Linked DNA regions of Companilactobacillus allii. The main gene of each other region encodes a partner of the protein of the gene in region 2 in a complex. Links are inferred from orthologs where the notes say so. Each region holds a gene or a part of one and is shown on either strand. Other genes may lie near its edges.

Region 1 (8,752 bases), 2.0 Mb from region 2 along the record:
TGATAATAAGAATTATTTAAAAGCCGCCCAGACTTTGTTGAATAATCCACTACTACATCCACTATTGAAAAGTGAAACTGTTGAAAATCTTTTTAAATTGGGTATTGATAAGGATATGGATATTTCTTTTTATGGTGATAACAACAAATTTAATCCATCAAAATTAAAACCAATTTTATCAACAAATGTTTATTTAGAAATGTGTGACGAATTGGAAAAGATTCTGATAAATAGTGAAAATGAAGTTCAGCTTGAAAATATGCGCAGTGAACTATCGTTATATGCAGCAATGGTGTATCCTTTTGGAGAAAATATTATAAAAACACCTGCACTCTGGACAAAAGTATTCCTTTTGAGGTATGGTTTACTAGATGAGTCTCAAGTAGGAGACAGTCCGGAGCTTCCAAAAGTGAAAAAATGGATAAAAAGGTTTGATTCTTTGATTAATACCTTTCAACAGTGAAATTATGTAAACTTTTTTCAAGAATAGTATTTACAATTTTAACTGCGCCCCGTATAATCCAAAGAGTATATTTTTAGTAGGCGAGTTATACTGAATTACTTTGCTTTCGCCTCTGAAAGTAGTATAATTTTTCAGTAAAGAGCCATCTAAAGAACATTTTCTTTGGATAAATCTTATGAAATGAAATTTTAGGAGGATTCTTTGTAATGGCAGAAAAAGAACATTATGAGAGAACTAAGCCCCATGTAAATATTGGGACAATTGGTCACGTTGACCACGGTAAGACTACACTTACAGCAGCAATCACAAAGGTTTTAGCTGATAAAGGTTTAGCTAAGGCTGAGGATTATGCTGATATTGATAAGGCCCCAGAAGAAAAAGAACGTGGGATTACTATCAACACAGCTCACGTTGAGTATGAAACTGAAAAGCGTCACTATGCACATATTGATGCTCCAGGACATGCTGATTACGTTAAAAATATGATCACCGGTGCTGCACAAATGGATGGTGCCATCCTTGTTGTTGCTGCTACTGATGGTCCTATGCCACAAACACGTGAACACATCTTATTGGCTCGCCAAGTTGGTGTTGAATACATCGTTGTATTCTTAAACAAGACTGATCTTGTTGATGATGACGAACTTGTTGACCTTGTTGAGATGGAAGTTCGTGAATTACTTTCAGAATACGATTATCCTGGTGATGACACTCCTGTTGTCCGTGGATCAGCTTTGAAGGCTCTTGAAGGCGATCCTGAGGAAATCAAGCATGTTGAAGAACTACTTGATGTCGTTGATGAATATATCCCAACTCCTGTACGTGAAACAGACAAGCCATTTATGATGCCTGTTGAAGACGTATTTACAATCACTGGACGTGGTACTGTTGCTTCTGGTCGTATCGACCGTGGTGAAGTTAAAGTCGGTGATGAAGTTGAAATTGTTGGTTTGAAAGAAGAAGCTGAAAAATCAACTGTTACTGGACTAGAAATGTTCCGTAAGACATTGGATCTTGGTGAAGCCGGAGATAACGTTGGTGTTCTTCTTCGTGGTATTAACCGTGATCAAGTTGAACGTGGACAAGTTCTTGCTAAGCCAGGTTCAATTCAAACTCACACAAAATTCAAGGGTGAAGTTTATATCATGTCTAAAGAAGAAGGTGGACGTCATACTCCATTCTTCTCAAACTACCGTCCTCAATTCTACTTCCATACTACTGACGTTACTGGTGTTATCGAATTACCAGATGGCGTTGAAATGGTTATGCCTGGTGACCAAGTGACTTTTGAAGTTGACTTGATTGCTCCAGTTGCCATTGAAAGTGGTACACGTTTCACTGTTCGTGAAGGTGGACGTACTGTTGGTGCTGGTGTTGTTACAGATATCTTAGACTAATCTCTTTGAGACTGTTAAAAAAGAGTTGAGACAATTCTCAGCTCTTTTTTTTGTATAATTTTTGTACAAAATGGGTCAAAGTATTCTATAATACTATGGAGTTGTCTAAAAAGACTTAGAATTAACGTGAAATATTTACAATGTTGCCATTTTAGGGTAATATTACAAAGTATGAGATCGTGAAATATACCGGAGGGATAAAATGTCTGCTAAGGCTAAATTTACAAAAAAAGAAAATAATACTGGTGAATTAAAATTTGAAATTGACCAAGACACAATTAAGAAGGGCTTAGATACTGCCTTTAATCGTGTAAAGAAGAGCTTGAACGTTCCTGGATTCAGAAAGGGTCGCGTTCCTCGTCAAATTTTTAACCGTATGTACGGTGAAGAAGCACTTTATGAAGATGCTTTGAATAGCGTTTTACCAGATGCATATCAAAAAGCTGTCGATGAGACTAAAGTAGAACCAGTTGATCAACCAGAAATCAGTGTTGATTCAATGGATAAAGATCAACCATGGGCTATCAGTGCAACAATCACTGTTAAACCAGAAGTTGAACTTGGCGATTACAAAGGTCTAGAAGTTAAGAAGCAAAAAAGAAATGTTATGAAGACTGATGTTGATGCTCGTCTTGAAGAATTACAAAAGCAACAAGCTGAATTGATTCTTAAAGATGGTAAAGCTGAAAATGGCGACACAGTTGTTATTGACTATGTCGGTACAGTTGATGGTGAAGAATTCGATGGTGGTAGTGCACAAAACTACTCACTAGAATTGGGTTCAAACTCATTCATTCCTGGATTCGAAGAAGCTTTAGTTGGTCATAGTGCTGATGAGGATGTTGATGTAAAAGTTACATTCCCAGAAGACTATCAAGCTAAGGAACTTGCTGGTAAGGATGCAATCTTTAAGACAAAGATTCATGAAGTTAAAACAAAGGAATTACCTAAATTAGATGATGACTTTGCCAAAGACGTTGACGAAGATGTTGACACACTTGATGATCTTAAGAAGAAGATTCATGATGAATTAAAGGATCAAAAGAAACAAGCTGCTGAAGATGCTATTCAAGAAGAAGTAATTTCTGCTGCTGTTAAGAATGCTAAGATTGATGACATTCCTCAAGCAATGATTGATACAGAAGTTGATAACCAAATGAACCAATACATGGCTAATTTGCAACGTCAAGGTATCGATCCTAAATTGTACTATCAAATGACAGGTACAAGTGAAGATGATTTGAAGAAACAATTTGCTAGTGATGCACAAGAACGTGTTAAGACTGACTTGGTTATCGAAGCAATTGTTGCTAAAGAAAACATCAAACCTTCTGAAGATGAGATCAAGTCTGAAATCAAGTCATTAGCTGATGAATACAACATGGAAGAATCTGCTGTTAGAAAAGCTTTGACAGATGATATGTTGGCTCATGATATTGCTGCTAAGAATGCAATTGAAATGATCGTTGATTCCGCTGAAGAAAAATAAGTTTATGTGGAGGCCGTAGGCCTCTTTTTTTATTCATTAAACTAATTACTTTACTAGAATCGTCTTAAATGCTAGACTTTCAAAGTATCGGAACTATTGAAGGAGAATATGCATATGTTTGATAGTACAGAAACTACGGGTACAATCAGTTGTTCTTTCTGTGGAAAGACACAAGATCAAGTTAAAAAGATCGTTGCTGGACCTGGCGTATACATTTGTAACGAATGTATCGATTTATGTAAAGAGATTATAGATGAAGAACTAAAAGATAGCGCTCCATTGGACCTAGATAATATCCCAACACCATTACAAATTAAAAAAATTCTTGATGATTATGTTATTGGACAAGTTGACGCTAAGCGTGCACTTTCAGTTGCTGTTTATAATCACTACAAGAGAATTAATAAAATGGAACATTCAAAGGATGGAGATACTGAGCTTCAAAAGAGTAATATTGCTTTAATTGGACCTACTGGTTCAGGTAAAACATTCTTAGCTCAAACATTAGCCCGTATCTTAAAGGTTCCATTTGCTATAGCTGATGCAACAACATTAACTGAGGCTGGTTATGTTGGTGAGGATGTTGAGAATATCTTGCTTAAGTTATTGCAAAATGCTGACTTTGATGTTGAAAAAGCAGAACATGGTATTGTCTATATCGATGAAATCGATAAAATATCTAAAAAGAGTGAAAATGTATCTATAACTCGTGATGTCTCAGGTGAGGGTGTCCAACAAGCATTGTTAAAAATACTTGAAGGAACAATCGCTAGTGTGCCACCACAGGGTGGTAGAAAGCATCCGCAACAAGAACTTATTCAAATTGACACAACTAATATCTTATTCATTGTTGGTGGTGCCTTTGATGGAATCGAACAAATTGTTAAGAACCGTTTAGGCGATAAGACAATTGGATTTGGTGCAGAACAGACAGAAGCTAAGTCAATCGATGAAGAAGAAAGTCTAATGCAACAAATCATTCCTGAAGATTTGATGAAGTTTGGTATCATTCCAGAATTTATCGGTCGTATTCCAATAGTTACTGCTCTAGAGAAGCTTACTGAAGAAGATTTGGTTAATATTTTAACTAAGCCAAAGAACGCTCTTATTAAGCAATATCAAGAACTATTGTCACTTGATGGTGCGAAACTACAATTTACAGACGGTGCATTACAAGAGATTGCTAAGATGTCAATCGAACGTAATACTGGTGCTCGTGGATTGCGTTCAATTGTTGAAGAGACAATGTTGGATACAATGTTTGAAGTTCCTGGACGTGATGATATTGAACGCATTAAAGTAACAAAGGATGCCGTTCGTAAAATCAAAAAACCAGAATTGATTCTTAAAGATGGGGAGGTTGCCTAGTGGCAACCTTTTTTTATGGACAGAGGTCTATTTATACTATTAATTATGATAAAATACTTACATTGAGGTGAATTATGCAAGTAAATAATGTATCTATGAACTTGAGCGCAGTAAGTTCTAAACAGTATCCAGATGAAGGATACCCTGAAATAGCCTTATTAGGCCGTTCTAACGTTGGAAAGTCTTCATTAATAAATACACTAATAAATCGAAAAAGCTTTGCGAGAACGTCTAGTACTCCTGGTAAGACCCAGACGTTAAATTTCTATAATATTGAAGAACAACTATATTTAGTTGATGTTCCCGGATATGGATTCGCAAAGGTTTCTAAAAAGCAACGTGAAGAATTCGGAACGATGATTGAAGAGTATTTATCTACACGGAATGTATTAAAGGGGGTAGTCATATTAGTTGATGGTAGACATGCTCCAAGTGATGATGATATTTCAATGTATCAATATGTTAGCTATTATCATATTCCAACTTTGATTGTTGCCACTAAAATGGATAAGATCAAACGTAATCAATGGAATAAATCAATTAGCCAAGTGAACAAATCAATGCAAATAAATCAAACCGATGATTTACAATTATTTAGTGCTGAAACTAAATATGGTAAAGATGAAGTTTGGTCTTGGATCGAAGCTCACATGTAAAAGAGCACTAATGAGTTTTTTGAGACTAAATAAATAACCAGCATTTACGTAAAGTAAATGCTGGCTTTTTTCATTTCACCGTTGGATTAATTAATTCTTTGAAATGATATTTATCTGAATCGTATGTGAACTTCAATATACTACAGTTTGTAAATCCATCACTGTGTAATTTTACAGGATCATACCATTTGGAAGAAAAGGCTGTTATGACACCAGCATGAGCAACGATTAATATATTGTCATTATTTTTACTATTATCCATAATGTGGTCTACAGTGCTATTGAAGCGTTCTTCACCAGCAGTACTGTCTTCTCCACCATATTGAACAAAGAAGTCACCATAGTGCTTATATGGGTCAAATTGGGGATTTAAATCTTCACTTTCACTTTCAAATGCTCCAAATCCAAATTCTCTTAAACCTTTTAAACGTTTATAAGGTAATTTTGTAACAAGTTCCAATGTGTCACTGGCACGTTCAGCAGTTGAACAATATGCTTCATTGAAATTAATATTATTATCTTTGAAGTACTTCCCAGCAAGTTTTGCTTGTTTAATTCCAGTCTCGGTCAATGGCGAATCACACCAGCCTTGAATTTTTCTTCTAACGTTAAATAGTGTTTGTCCATGACGCATCAAATATAAAGTTTTACTCAATTCTTTCACCCTCTACTATTTCTTTGGCAATGCAAAACGCAACTTTCAGTGAAGTTGGAATATTTATTTCAAAATCAGATCGGCGCTCCCACTCACTTGAGTCTAAATTATCTGCGGTTGTAAAGAAAGGGTAAGCGCTAACTTTTCTGAATTTACTCCAAGCAAATATTGCTGAAGTTTCCATATCTACAAATTTACAACCGGCATTTTTACGTTCTACGAATTTTTGAGTAGTTTCTCTATAAAAGGCATCTGTTGACCATGTTTTGCCTTCTTCAAAAGAAATATTGTTTTTAATAAAAGTACTTCTTAAAATTGCTAGTGATGCTGAATCAATCGCTATTTCATCACTGGCTGGTTGGTAATGATACGATGTACCTTCGTCTCGAATTGCAGTGGTCGGGATAACTATTTGTCCGCGATCAATTGTACTATCCAAAACACCACAGGTCCCAAAGGTAATAAAGTGTTTTGCGCCTAATGCATTTAATTCTTCAAGTCTTGCCACACAAGAAGGGGCTCCGATCGGTGCCATGATTATTCCCAGATCAATACCGTCCAAATGGTATCTGTACACATTCATATTGCCATTGATCGATCCAAGATTTATAATTTTTTCTAATTTATTATCAGAAACAAACTTTCTAAATAAATCGCCAAAAAATGTTGCAATAATAATTTTTGGAAAATCATTTAAAGGTTGAAATAACTGTGTTGGCTGAATGATCTCTGATCCATGAGCGTCAAAATTTTCTAATAACATAAGTTGATCTCCTAAGTATAAATGTTAGAAATATTATACATCAATTAAATTTTTTTTAATAAAAACACTTGCAATATTTTTAACGTCTGTTAGTATCATATTCATAAAGTAAATTTCAGCTTCACAATAAGTAATCATTTATCTGGGTGTTAAGAGAATTGACGGTTGGTGCGAGTCATGCAGGATAATTTGATGAAATACCAAGTTGAAATAACGTGTCCGACGTTACAGGAGTAAAGAGCAGATAATTAATTTATCTGAATTTGGGTGGTACCGCGCAAAGAGCGTCCCTGCATATATTGCAGAGACGCTCTTTTTATTTCCAGTAATTAGGGCAAAAAAATAGGAGGATATTTAAATGAATATTATTGATGAACTTTCATGGCGTGGTTTGATCAACCAACAATCCGATGAGGAGGGCTTAAGGAAGTTAGTCGACAAGAAAGACATTTCACTTTATTGTGGGATGGATCCAACAGGAGACTCAATGCATATTGGTCACTTGCTTCCATTTATGACATTGAAGCGTTTTGGTGATATGGGTCATCATCCCTACATCGTTATCGGTGGAGCCACAGGGTCTATTGGTGATCCAAGTGGTAAAAAGGCTGAACGTCCAATGCAAACTATGGATCAAGTAAATCACAATGTTGAGGCCTTAAGTAATCAAGCAAAAAGTATTTTTAAAGATTTCACAATGGTTAATAACTATGATTGGACAGAACCAATTGGTATTTTAGACTTTCTTAGAGATTATGGAAAATTATTCAACGTTAACACAATGTTGGGTAAAGAAATCATCTCAAGTCGTTTGGAAGCTGGCATTTCGTTTACAGAGTTTACCTATCAAATTTTACAATCATTGGATTTTCTAACATTATATCGAGACCATGATATCCAATTACAAATCGGTGGTGGAGATCAATGGGGTAATCTTACAGCTGGTTTGGATCTTATTCATAAAGCTGAAGGTCAAAGTGCTGAAGTTTATGCATTGACGATTCCATTGTTATTGAAGGCTGATGGAACTAAATTCGGTAAGACTGCTGGTGGAGCTGTATGGCTTGATGCTAAAAAGACATCACCATATGAATTCTATCAATTCTGGTTCAATCAAGATGATAAAGATGTAATAAATCTTCTTAAGAAATTTACTTTCTTAAATCAAGAAGAAATAGCAGCATTGGCACAAGAAGTAAAAACAGCACCTGAAAAACGTGTTGCACAAAGGACTTTGGCACAAGAAGTTACTAAGTTTGTTCATGGAGAAAGTGCACTTAAAACAGCAGAAAAAATTACTGAAGTACTATTCTCAGGTGAAATTCAGGCTCTTACTACAGATGAAGTAACACAAGCTTTCCATGGCGTACCAAGTGAAGAAATATCATCGGATGAAATCAATTTAGTAGATCTTTTAATTGCTACAAATGTTGATAAGTCAAAACGTCAAGCTCGTGAAGATATACAAAATGGTGCTATTAGAATTAATGGGGAGAAGTTAACTGATACAACAGAATTAATAAATCCTAAGGATTCGTTTGATGGCAAGTATATTGTTATTCGTCGTGGTAAGAAAAAGTACTTCTTAGCCGAAATTAAATAAAAATTTTAATTAGGGCGATGAATGAGTATGAAAAAAGAGAAGAAGTTAACAACACTTGAAAGTTTAATTGTAATGATAGTCATGTTTGGAATATTAGGAACAATGATGATTGGATTTAATATGACACCACAGGTTCCAATATTATTAACATTCACATTATTACTTTTTTATGGTAAATTTCGTGGTTTCAGTTGGTCAGAATTACAAGATGGAATTGTAGATGGAGTAAAACCAGGTATTATTCCAATGATAATTTTTGTTATGATTGGTGTTTTGGTTTCATCATGGTTGATCTCAGGAGTTATTCCAACGATTATGGTTTATGGATTGGAAATACTTAATCCTAAGTTCTTCCTAC
Region 2 (8,532 bases):
CTTCTACCCATGCATAATCAATATCTGCACGCAATGTGTGTAGAGGAACAGTTCCCTCTGTATGCCATTCTCTACGAGCCATATCGGCACCGTTTAAACGACCAGAGATTTGAACTTTGATACCCTTTGCACCTGCACGTCTTGAACGTTGAACGGCTTGTCTTTGTGCACGTCTAAATGCAATACGAGCCTCTAGTTGACGAGCAATGTTCTCACCAACAAGTTTTGCATCCAAATCAGGTTTCTTGATTTCAATAATATTAATATGAATGTTTCTGTTAACTAATTTGTTTAGTTGGTTACGTAATTTTTCAACTTCAGATCCACCTTTACCAATGACCATACCAGGTTTAGCTGTATGAATTGAAACGGTAACGTTCTTTGCAGTACGTTCGATTTCGATTCTTGATACGGAAGCATTTGATAGTTTGTCTTCAATATACTTACGAATCTTAAGGTCTTCATGTAAAAATGTTGAAAAGTCTTTTTCTGCATACCATTTGGCATCCCAGTCTCGGATAACACCAACACGGAATCCGACTGGATTAATCTTTTGACCCACTCAAGTTACCTCCAATACTAATCTTTTAAAATACTAGTCTTTTTCACTTACAACAACTGTAATGTGACTTGTTCTTTTGTTAATTGGTGATGCTGAACCCTTGGCTCTAGGACGAAAACGTTTTAGAGTTGGTCCTTCGTCTACGAATGCTTCGCTGACGAATAGGTTTTGTGCATCTAAATCAAAATTATGTTCTGCGTTTGCAACTGCTGACTTAAGAGCTTTGGCAATAATTGGAGAGCCTGCTCTTGGTGTGAATTGCAAAATTGCAAGTGCCTCAGCAGCGTTCTTGCCTCTTATTAAATCAATAACAAGGCGAGCTTTGCGAGGTGCAATACGAACATTCTTCACTCTGGCTGTTGCAGATGTAATTTCTTGTTCTGCCATCTTTTAAGTCTCCCTTCTTATTACTTAGCTACTGTTGTTTTCTTATCATCAGTACCATGACCATGGAATGTACGAGTTGGTACGAATTCGCCCAACTTGTGTCCAACCATATCTTCTTGGATATAAACTGGAACATGCTTACGACCATCATGAACTGCGATTGTGTATCCTACGAAACTAGGAAAAATTGTTGAACGTCTTGACCATGTTTTGATAACTGACTTCTTGTCAGAATCTGCTTGAGCTGCAACTTTCTTTAAAAGATGTGCATCAGCGAATGGTCCCTTTTTTAAACTACGACTCATCTTATGTCCTCCTTATATTATTCTAACGAAATAATTACTTACCTTTTCTATGACGAACGATAAGCTTTTCAGATTTGGCATGTGATGAACGAGTCTTCTTACCCAAGGTCTTCTTACCCCATGGTGACATTGGTGATGGATGACCGATAGGTGCTTTACCTTCACCACCACCGTGTGGGTGATCGTTAGGGTTCATAACTGATCCACGAACTGTTGGTCTAATTCCTTGCCAACGTTTACGTCCAGCTTTACCAATCTTAATTAACTCATGTTGTTCATTACCAATGGCGCCAATACTTGCACGACATTTTGAAAGTACCATACGTACTTCACCTGAAGGCAAACGTAGTAATGAATACTTACCATCTCTACCTAGTAATTGAATTGAAGTACCGGCAGAACGTCCTAATTGACCACCTTTACCAGGTTTCATTTCTACGTTATGTAGAACTGTACCAACTGGGATGTTTTCCAATGGAAGTGCATTACCGGGTTTGATATCTGCATCAACACCTGATTCAACAACTTGTCCAACTTCAAGACCCTTAGGAGCTAAAATGTATGATTTAACACCATCTGAGTAGTGTAGCAATGCAATATTAGCTGTACGGTTAGGATCGTATTCAATAGACTTAACTGTAGCTTTTACACCGTCTTTTAATCGTTTAAAATCAATAATACGGTATTTTTGTTTGTGACCACCGCCACGGTGACGAACTGTAATATGACCGTATGAGTTACGACCGGCTGTATGGCTTTGTGATTCTAGAAGTGTCTTTTCAGGAGTAGTTTTTGTAATCTCTGAAAAGTCAGAACCAGTCATATTACGACGACCATTTGTGGTTGGCTTATATTTGATAATCGCCATTATTTGACCTCCTTATTTATTCTTCATCAAAAATCTTAATTTCATCTGAATCTTCTGTAAGAGTGATAATTGCCTTACGACGTTTTGCTGTTTTACCAACATATTGGCCTTGGCGCTTCTTCTTACCAGCAACATTCATGATGTTTACTTTTTTAACTTTAACACCGAAAACTTCTTCAATGGCTTGTCTTACAAGTACTTTGTTTGCAGTAACTGCAACATCAAAAGTATACTTCTTATCACTCATAGCATCCATTGAACTTTCAGTAACAACTGGGCGAATAATTACGTCTCTTGCGCTCATTATCCAAGCACCTCCTCAATCTTAGAAAGTGCTGCTTTTGTAACAACTAACTTCTTAGCGCTAATAACGTCAAGAACATTAACACCTTCTGGTGCAACAACAGTAACTTTATCAATGTTTCTTGCTGATAAAGCAACATTGTCATTACCATCTTCAACAACTACAAGGGCTTTGTCTGCACCTACTTTATTAAGTAGAAGAGCAAAGTTCTTTGTACTTGGTTTGTCATATGAAATTGAGTCAATAACGATTAGGTTACCTTCAGCAGCTTTTTGTGAAAGTACAGACTTCAATGCCAAACGGCCAACCTTCTTAGGAAGATGATATGAATATGATCTAGGTGTTGGGCCGAATACGACACCACCACCTACCCATTGAGGTGATCTGATAGAACCTTGACGAGCACGACCTGTACCCTTTTGACGCCATGGCTTCTTTCCACCACCACGAACTTCAGAGCGGTTTTTAACATCATGTGTTCCTTGTCTCAATGAGGCACGTTGCATGATAACTGCATCTGTGATCACGTTGTCGTTTGGTTCGATACCAAAAATTGAATCATTTACATCAACAGTACCGTTCTCAGCACCGCTATCTTTGTAAGCTGTGATTTTTGTCATAACTCATTTCCTCCTTCCTATTTTTGATTAGCTTTAATAGCTGTTTGAATTTTAACTAATGAGTTGTTTGCACCGGGTACATTACCCTTGATCATAATTGCATTACGATCTGCATCAACTTTAACAACAGTTAAGTTTTGTGTAGTAACACGGTTGTTACCCATGTTTCCGGGAAGCATCTTACCTTTAAATACTCGGTTAATGATGGCACCCATTGAACCTGCTACACGGTGATATCTAGAACCGTGAGTTTCAGGACCACGAGCTTGTCCAAATCTCTTAATGTTACCTTGCATTCCATGTCCCTTAGTCGTACCTGTGACATCGACAACATCACCTGAATTAAATGAATCTATTGAAACTTCTCCACCTAATTCATAATCTCCCATTTCAACATCACGAAATTCGCGAATGTAGTGTTTAGGAGTTGTGTTTGCCTTATCTGCATGACCTTTGGCTGGTTTGTTAGATAAAACTTCACGTCTATCTTCAAAACCTAGTTGAACGGCCTCATAACCGTCAGTTTCAACTGTTTTAACTTGCATAACAACATTTGGTGTTGCTTCTACAACTGTTACGGGAACTAGTTCACCGTTGTCAGTAAAAACTTGAGTCATTCCGACTTTTTTACCAAGAATTCCTTTTCTGGCCATGTTTGCACCTCCAATAATTTATTTTTAATAATTATAATTTAATTTCGATATCTACACCAGATGGTAGATCTAACTTCATTAATGAATCAACTGTCTTAGGTGATGGATTAACGATGTCTATAAGTCTTTTATGTGTACGCATTTCGAATTGCTCTCTAGAATCCTTATGCTTATGTGGTGAACTCAACACTGTGTATAGTGAACGTTCTGTGGGCAATGGAATTGGACCTGAAATCTTTGCACCAGTTCTTTTTGCTGTCTCCACAATTTTGTCAGCTGATTGATCTAGAATACGATGTTCATAAGCCTTCAAACGAATGCGAATCTTTTGACTTGCCATGGGGTTACCTCCTTTTTGTCTCTTTCAAGATGACCGGCTCCGTGAAAATATCCAACAGCCCTGCCGTGGCAAAGCGGCCGGGTGTGTCGCAACCTCTCACTTCTAAACCGTCGATATTATTTTAAATACCTCTAAGCACATACTTCTCCTGGAAATAAGCACTCTTATGATAATACACGCATAACTATAATATTTCAAGAGTTTTCATGTTTTTTTTGAAATTGAAAGTGCCTTTTCTTCTATAGATAGAAACATGCTTTATTATAACAAAAAAAGCAAATCCATATGGATTTGCTTTCATTTTATTAACATTAATTATTCAGCGTCTCCGCCATTTTTCTTAATGATTTCAGCTTGAATTGACTTAGGAACCTTTTCATAATGGTCAAATACCATTGTAAATGTACCACGGCCTTGTGTAGCTGAACGAAGTGTTGTTGCATAACCGAACATTTCTGCAAGTGGAACGAATGAGTTGATAAGTTGTGCATTACCACGAGCTTCCATACCTTCAACACGTCCACGACGAGCAGTAACTTGTCCCATAACATCACCTAAGTAGCTTTCTGGTGTAACAATTTCAACCTTCATAATAGGTTCAAGAATTACAGCACCAGCTGACTTAGAAGCATTACGTAGAGACATTGAAGCAGCAATCTTGAAGGCTGCTTCAGATGAATCGACTTCGTGATATGATCCATCATATAACTTAGCCTTAACATCAATTAATGGATATCCGGCAAGAACACCATTTTCCATTGATTCTTTCAAACCTTGTTCAACTGAAGGAATGTATTCACGAGGAACAACACCACCGACGATGGCATCTTCGAATTCGAAGCCTTTTCCTTCTTCGTTTGGTGAGAATTCAACCCAAACATCACCATATTGACCTTTACCACCAGATTGACGAACAAACTTACCTTGTGCACTTGTTGCCTTAGTGAATGTTTCACGATAAGCAACTTGTGGTTCACCAACCTTACATGCAACCTTGAACTCACGTTTCATACGGTCAACCATGATATCCAAGTGAAGTTCACCCATTCCGGCAATCAATGTTTCACCAGTTTCAGGATTTGTTTCAGCTTGGAAAGTTGGATCTTCTTCAGAAAGCTTTTGGATGGCAATATCCATCTTATCTCTATCTTCCTTTGAATCAGGTTCGATAGAAACTTGAATAACTGGTTCTGGAATATCCAATGATTCAAGAATCAATGGATCGTCAACATCTGTAAGTGAATCACCAGTTGTAGTATTCTTCAATCCGATAACAGCAGCGATATCACCTGAGAATACTTCTGGAATTTCCTTACGGTGGTTAGAATGCATTTGTAGCAAACGACCAACACGTTCACGCTTGTCTTTTGAGGCATTAAGAACGTATGAACCTGATTCCAATGTACCTCTATATACACGAATGTATGTTAGACGACCAACGAATGGATCAGTAGCAATCTTAAATGCTAAACCAGCAAATGGTTTGCTATCATCAGCCATAAGTTCAACTTGGCTATCATCTTTAGGATCTGTAGCGTTGTATGGACGGACCTCTAATGGTGATGGTAAGTAGTCAACAACGGCATCCATTAACATTTGAACACCCTTATTCTTGAAGGCAGAACCTGCAAGAACTGGGAAGAACTTCAAAGCAATAGTAGCCTTTCTAATTGCTGTACGTAATTCGTCATTAGTGATTTCAGTACCATCAAGATATTTCTCCATGATATCGTCATCAACATCAGCAACAGCTTCAACTAATTCAGCACGCTTTGCTTTAGCTTTTTCAAGATACTCGTCTGGAACATCAACTGTATCCCACTTTGTACCTAACTCATCTTCATCATAAAGATCAGCTTTCATTTCGATTAAATCAATAACACCTTCAAAGTTATCTTCAGCACCAATAGGCATTTGGATAGCATGAGCGTTAGCATCTAATCTTTCATGAAGTGTTTCAACTGAATAGTCAAAGTTAGCACCGATTTTGTCCATCTTGTTAACGAAAACAATACGAGGAACACTATAGTTTGTAGCTTGACGCCAAACGTTTTCGGTTTGTGGTTCAACACCTGATTGGGCATCTAGAACTGTAATAGAACCATCTAGAACACGTAATGAACGTTCAACTTCCATTGTGAAGTCAACGTGTCCTGGAGTATCAATAATATTGATACGGTTACCTTTCCATTCAGCTGTTGTAGCAGCTGATGTAATAGTAATACCACGTTCTTGTTCTTGGGCCATCCAGTCCATTTGTGAAGCACCATCATGTGTTTCACCAATTTTGTGAATCTTACCAGTATAGTACAAGATACGTTCTGTAGTTGTAGTTTTACCAGCATCAATGTGAGCCATAATACCAATATTACGAGTCTTTTCTAGTGGAAACTCACGTTTATTACCTTTAGCCATTAGATATTTTCTCCTCTCACCTTTTATTGATTACCAACGATAATGGGCAAATGCACGGTTAGCATCGGCCATCTTATGTGTATCTTCACGTTTCTTAACAGCTGCACCAGTGTTATTGGCTGCATCCATAATTTCATTTGCTAGACGTGCATCCATTGTATGTTCACCACGTAGACGAGCATAACTAACGATCCAACGAAGACCTAAAGTTGTACGACGGTCTGGACGTACTTCGATAGGGATTTGGTAGTTAGAACCACCGATACGACGAGCTTTAACTTCAAGAACTGGCATAACATTGTTCATGGCTTCTTCGAAGACATCCAATGGTTCGTTACCAGTCTTATCTTTAATAATATCAAATGCACGGTAGAGAATTGTTGAAGCAGTTCCTCTCTTACCATCGTACATCAAATGGTTGATCAAGCGTGTTACTAATTTTGAATTGTACATTGGGTCTGGCAAAACATCACGTTTTGGAGCGCTACCTTTACGCATATTAAATTCCTCCGTTATTACTTATTTCTATGTTTGTGATTAATTATTTCTTAGGCTTCTTAGCACCATATTTTGAACGGCTTTGCATACGTCCATCAACACCGGCAGTATCTAAAGCACCACGAACAACGTGATAACGAACACCAGGTAGATCTTTTACACGTCCACCACGGACAAGAACAACACTATGCTCTTGTAAGTTATGTCCAACACCTGGGATATATGCTGTGATTTCGATAAGGTTTGATAGTCTAACACGGGCATACTTACGTAGGGCTGAGTTAGGCTTCTTTGGTGTCATTGTTCCGACACGAGTTGCTACACCACGTTTTTGTGGTGCTGGATTCTTTGTAGCAACTTTCTTCATACTGTTGTAACCGTAGTTCAATGCAGGGGCATTTGATTTTGATCCTTGCGACTTACGGCCTTTGCGTACCAATTGATTAATTGTAGGCATTCAAGGTTCCTCCTAAAAAATTTAAGTACACACATCCAGGTGGTTCATATTTTTACAAAATAATAAACCACGTTAGTGGCGTACATTATGAGCTTATACTTAAACAAACTACTACTCTGCTAATAAAAGCACGTCTACTAGAATATCATCTTAAAAACTACATGTCAATGAGGTATTGAAGAAAAAGTGATTGAGAAATTCGTAATTTTAATTGAGGTGATAAAAATGACGTTCTTATTTTATATTTTAGTATTTGTTCTGTCTTCTAGTATAGTCTCATTTTTAACGGTTGTGGGATATGATTTTCCAAAAATTGAAATTATGCGCCGTTCAAAATGCAATAATTGCCAAAAGCAATTGAAATGGCTAGAGCTATTTCCCGTTATAGGATATTTATTTCTAAAAGGTAGATGTAGAAATTGCCATAAAAGAATAAGTTGGATATATCCTACTACAGAATTATTCGGTGCAATATTTGTGATTTTAGCAATTTATTTAGAGAAAAACATTTATTTATTCGCACCAATTTTTATAATGATCACCCTTTTGGCATTCATGGATTTTTATCATGGCTTCATTTATCCCATATTCTATTTACTAAGCATTCCATCCTTCATACTTTTTATAGTATTTCATCACAAAATATATCTTATTACTGGAATAATCACATATTTGATTTTGCTTTGTATGTATCGCTTCAGTAAGGGAATTGGCATGGGTGATATTGAAGTCTTAACAATACTAGCTTTATTTTTTGGATACACGAGTATTCTAAATATAATTTTACTGGCTTGTATAATGTGTATTCTTCATCACTTAATAAACAAAAAGAGATCATTTCGATTTATCCCATACATTACAATTGCTACAGGAATAATCTTCTTGATCTCTTAATTTAATCTTTCAAAATCTTTTGTAATTTAAGCCAATTCACCACTAGCTCCCACCACTTAGCGACATACTTGTTTATGTGTTCCTCATTTCCAGGTCTTTGAGTTACATATGTTCCTAGCGATAATCCATGTCGACCTGATTCAAATAAATGTAATTCAAAAGGAATATTCAATTCATTCAGTTTTTCAGAATACAAAAACGAATTGTTTACTGGTACGGTTTTATCGTC

The links.
Region 1: the proteins of rpsG (region 2) and tig are in contact, whole or in part, in a crystal structure (PDB 3GTY), measured with the Thermotoga maritima proteins. The link is inferred for Companilactobacillus allii from one-to-one orthologs. Residues at the interface, in WP_004081843.1 of Thermotoga maritima: Lys34, Lys52, Lys55, Glu59, Arg62, Gln63, Glu66, Asn67, Lys69, Val71, Arg95, Ala109, Lys110, Lys111, Gly112, Arg113, Pro114, Glu117, Glu121, Ile124, Ala125, Tyr127, Asn128, Asn129, Thr130, Gly131, Lys135, Asp139, Arg142, Met143; in WP_004081061.1 of Thermotoga maritima: Glu122, Val124, Val129, Leu130, Tyr133, Glu188, Gly259, Ile262, Tyr263, Glu266, Ser270, Glu273, Gln274, Glu277, Arg308, Gln311, Ile312, Ser315, Tyr316, Glu325, Arg329, Arg336, Leu363, Phe366, Trp367, Arg373, Leu377, Arg381, Leu384, Glu387.

What each region holds. Positions count from the first base shown.
Region 1 is NZ_CP019323.1:2,181,729-2,190,480, reverse strand. Bases 1,233-4,205 are described here. They hold tig (trigger factor), read left to right. Parts: upstream 1,233-2,062; coding sequence 2,063-3,349; downstream 3,350-4,205. Other genes in these bases: clpX (ATP-dependent Clp protease ATP-binding subunit ClpX), read left to right, coding at 3,464-4,205; tuf (elongation factor Tu), read left to right, coding at 1,233-1,860. Outside these bases: BTM29_RS10820 (tetratricopeptide repeat protein), read left to right, coding at 1-463; more of tuf, read left to right, coding at 670-1,232; more of clpX, read left to right, coding at 4,206-4,717; yihA (ribosome biogenesis GTP-binding protein YihA/YsxC), read left to right, coding at 4,792-5,373; BTM29_RS10795 (histidine phosphatase family protein), read right to left, coding at 5,444-6,007; BTM29_RS10790 (nucleoside phosphorylase), read right to left, coding at 6,021-6,791; tyrS (tyrosine--tRNA ligase), read left to right, coding at 7,150-8,394; Na+/H+ antiporter NhaC, read left to right, coding at 8,422-8,752. UniProt on the Bacillus subtilis protein: Involved in protein export. Acts as a chaperone by maintaining the newly synthesized protein in an open conformation. Functions as a peptidyl-prolyl cis-trans isomerase.
Region 2 is NZ_CP019323.1:147,344-155,875, forward strand. The notes cover bases 5,219-7,971. They hold rpsG (30S ribosomal protein S7), read right to left. Parts: upstream 6,953-7,971; coding sequence 6,485-6,952; downstream 5,219-6,484. Other genes in these bases: fusA (elongation factor G), read right to left, coding at 5,219-6,454; rpsL (30S ribosomal protein S12), read right to left, coding at 6,996-7,409; BTM29_RS13140 (prepilin peptidase), read left to right, coding at 7,635-7,971. Also shown: rpsC (30S ribosomal protein S3), read right to left, coding at 1-562; rplV (50S ribosomal protein L22), read right to left, coding at 596-949; rpsS (30S ribosomal protein S19), read right to left, coding at 970-1,254; rplB (50S ribosomal protein L2), read right to left, coding at 1,289-2,122; rplW (50S ribosomal protein L23), read right to left, coding at 2,139-2,426; rplD (50S ribosomal protein L4), read right to left, coding at 2,426-3,046; rplC (50S ribosomal protein L3), read right to left, coding at 3,064-3,699; rpsJ (30S ribosomal protein S10), read right to left, coding at 3,731-4,039; more of fusA, read right to left, coding at 4,355-5,218; more of BTM29_RS13140, read left to right, coding at 7,972-8,303; BTM29_RS00885 (alpha/beta hydrolase), read right to left, coding at 8,305-8,532.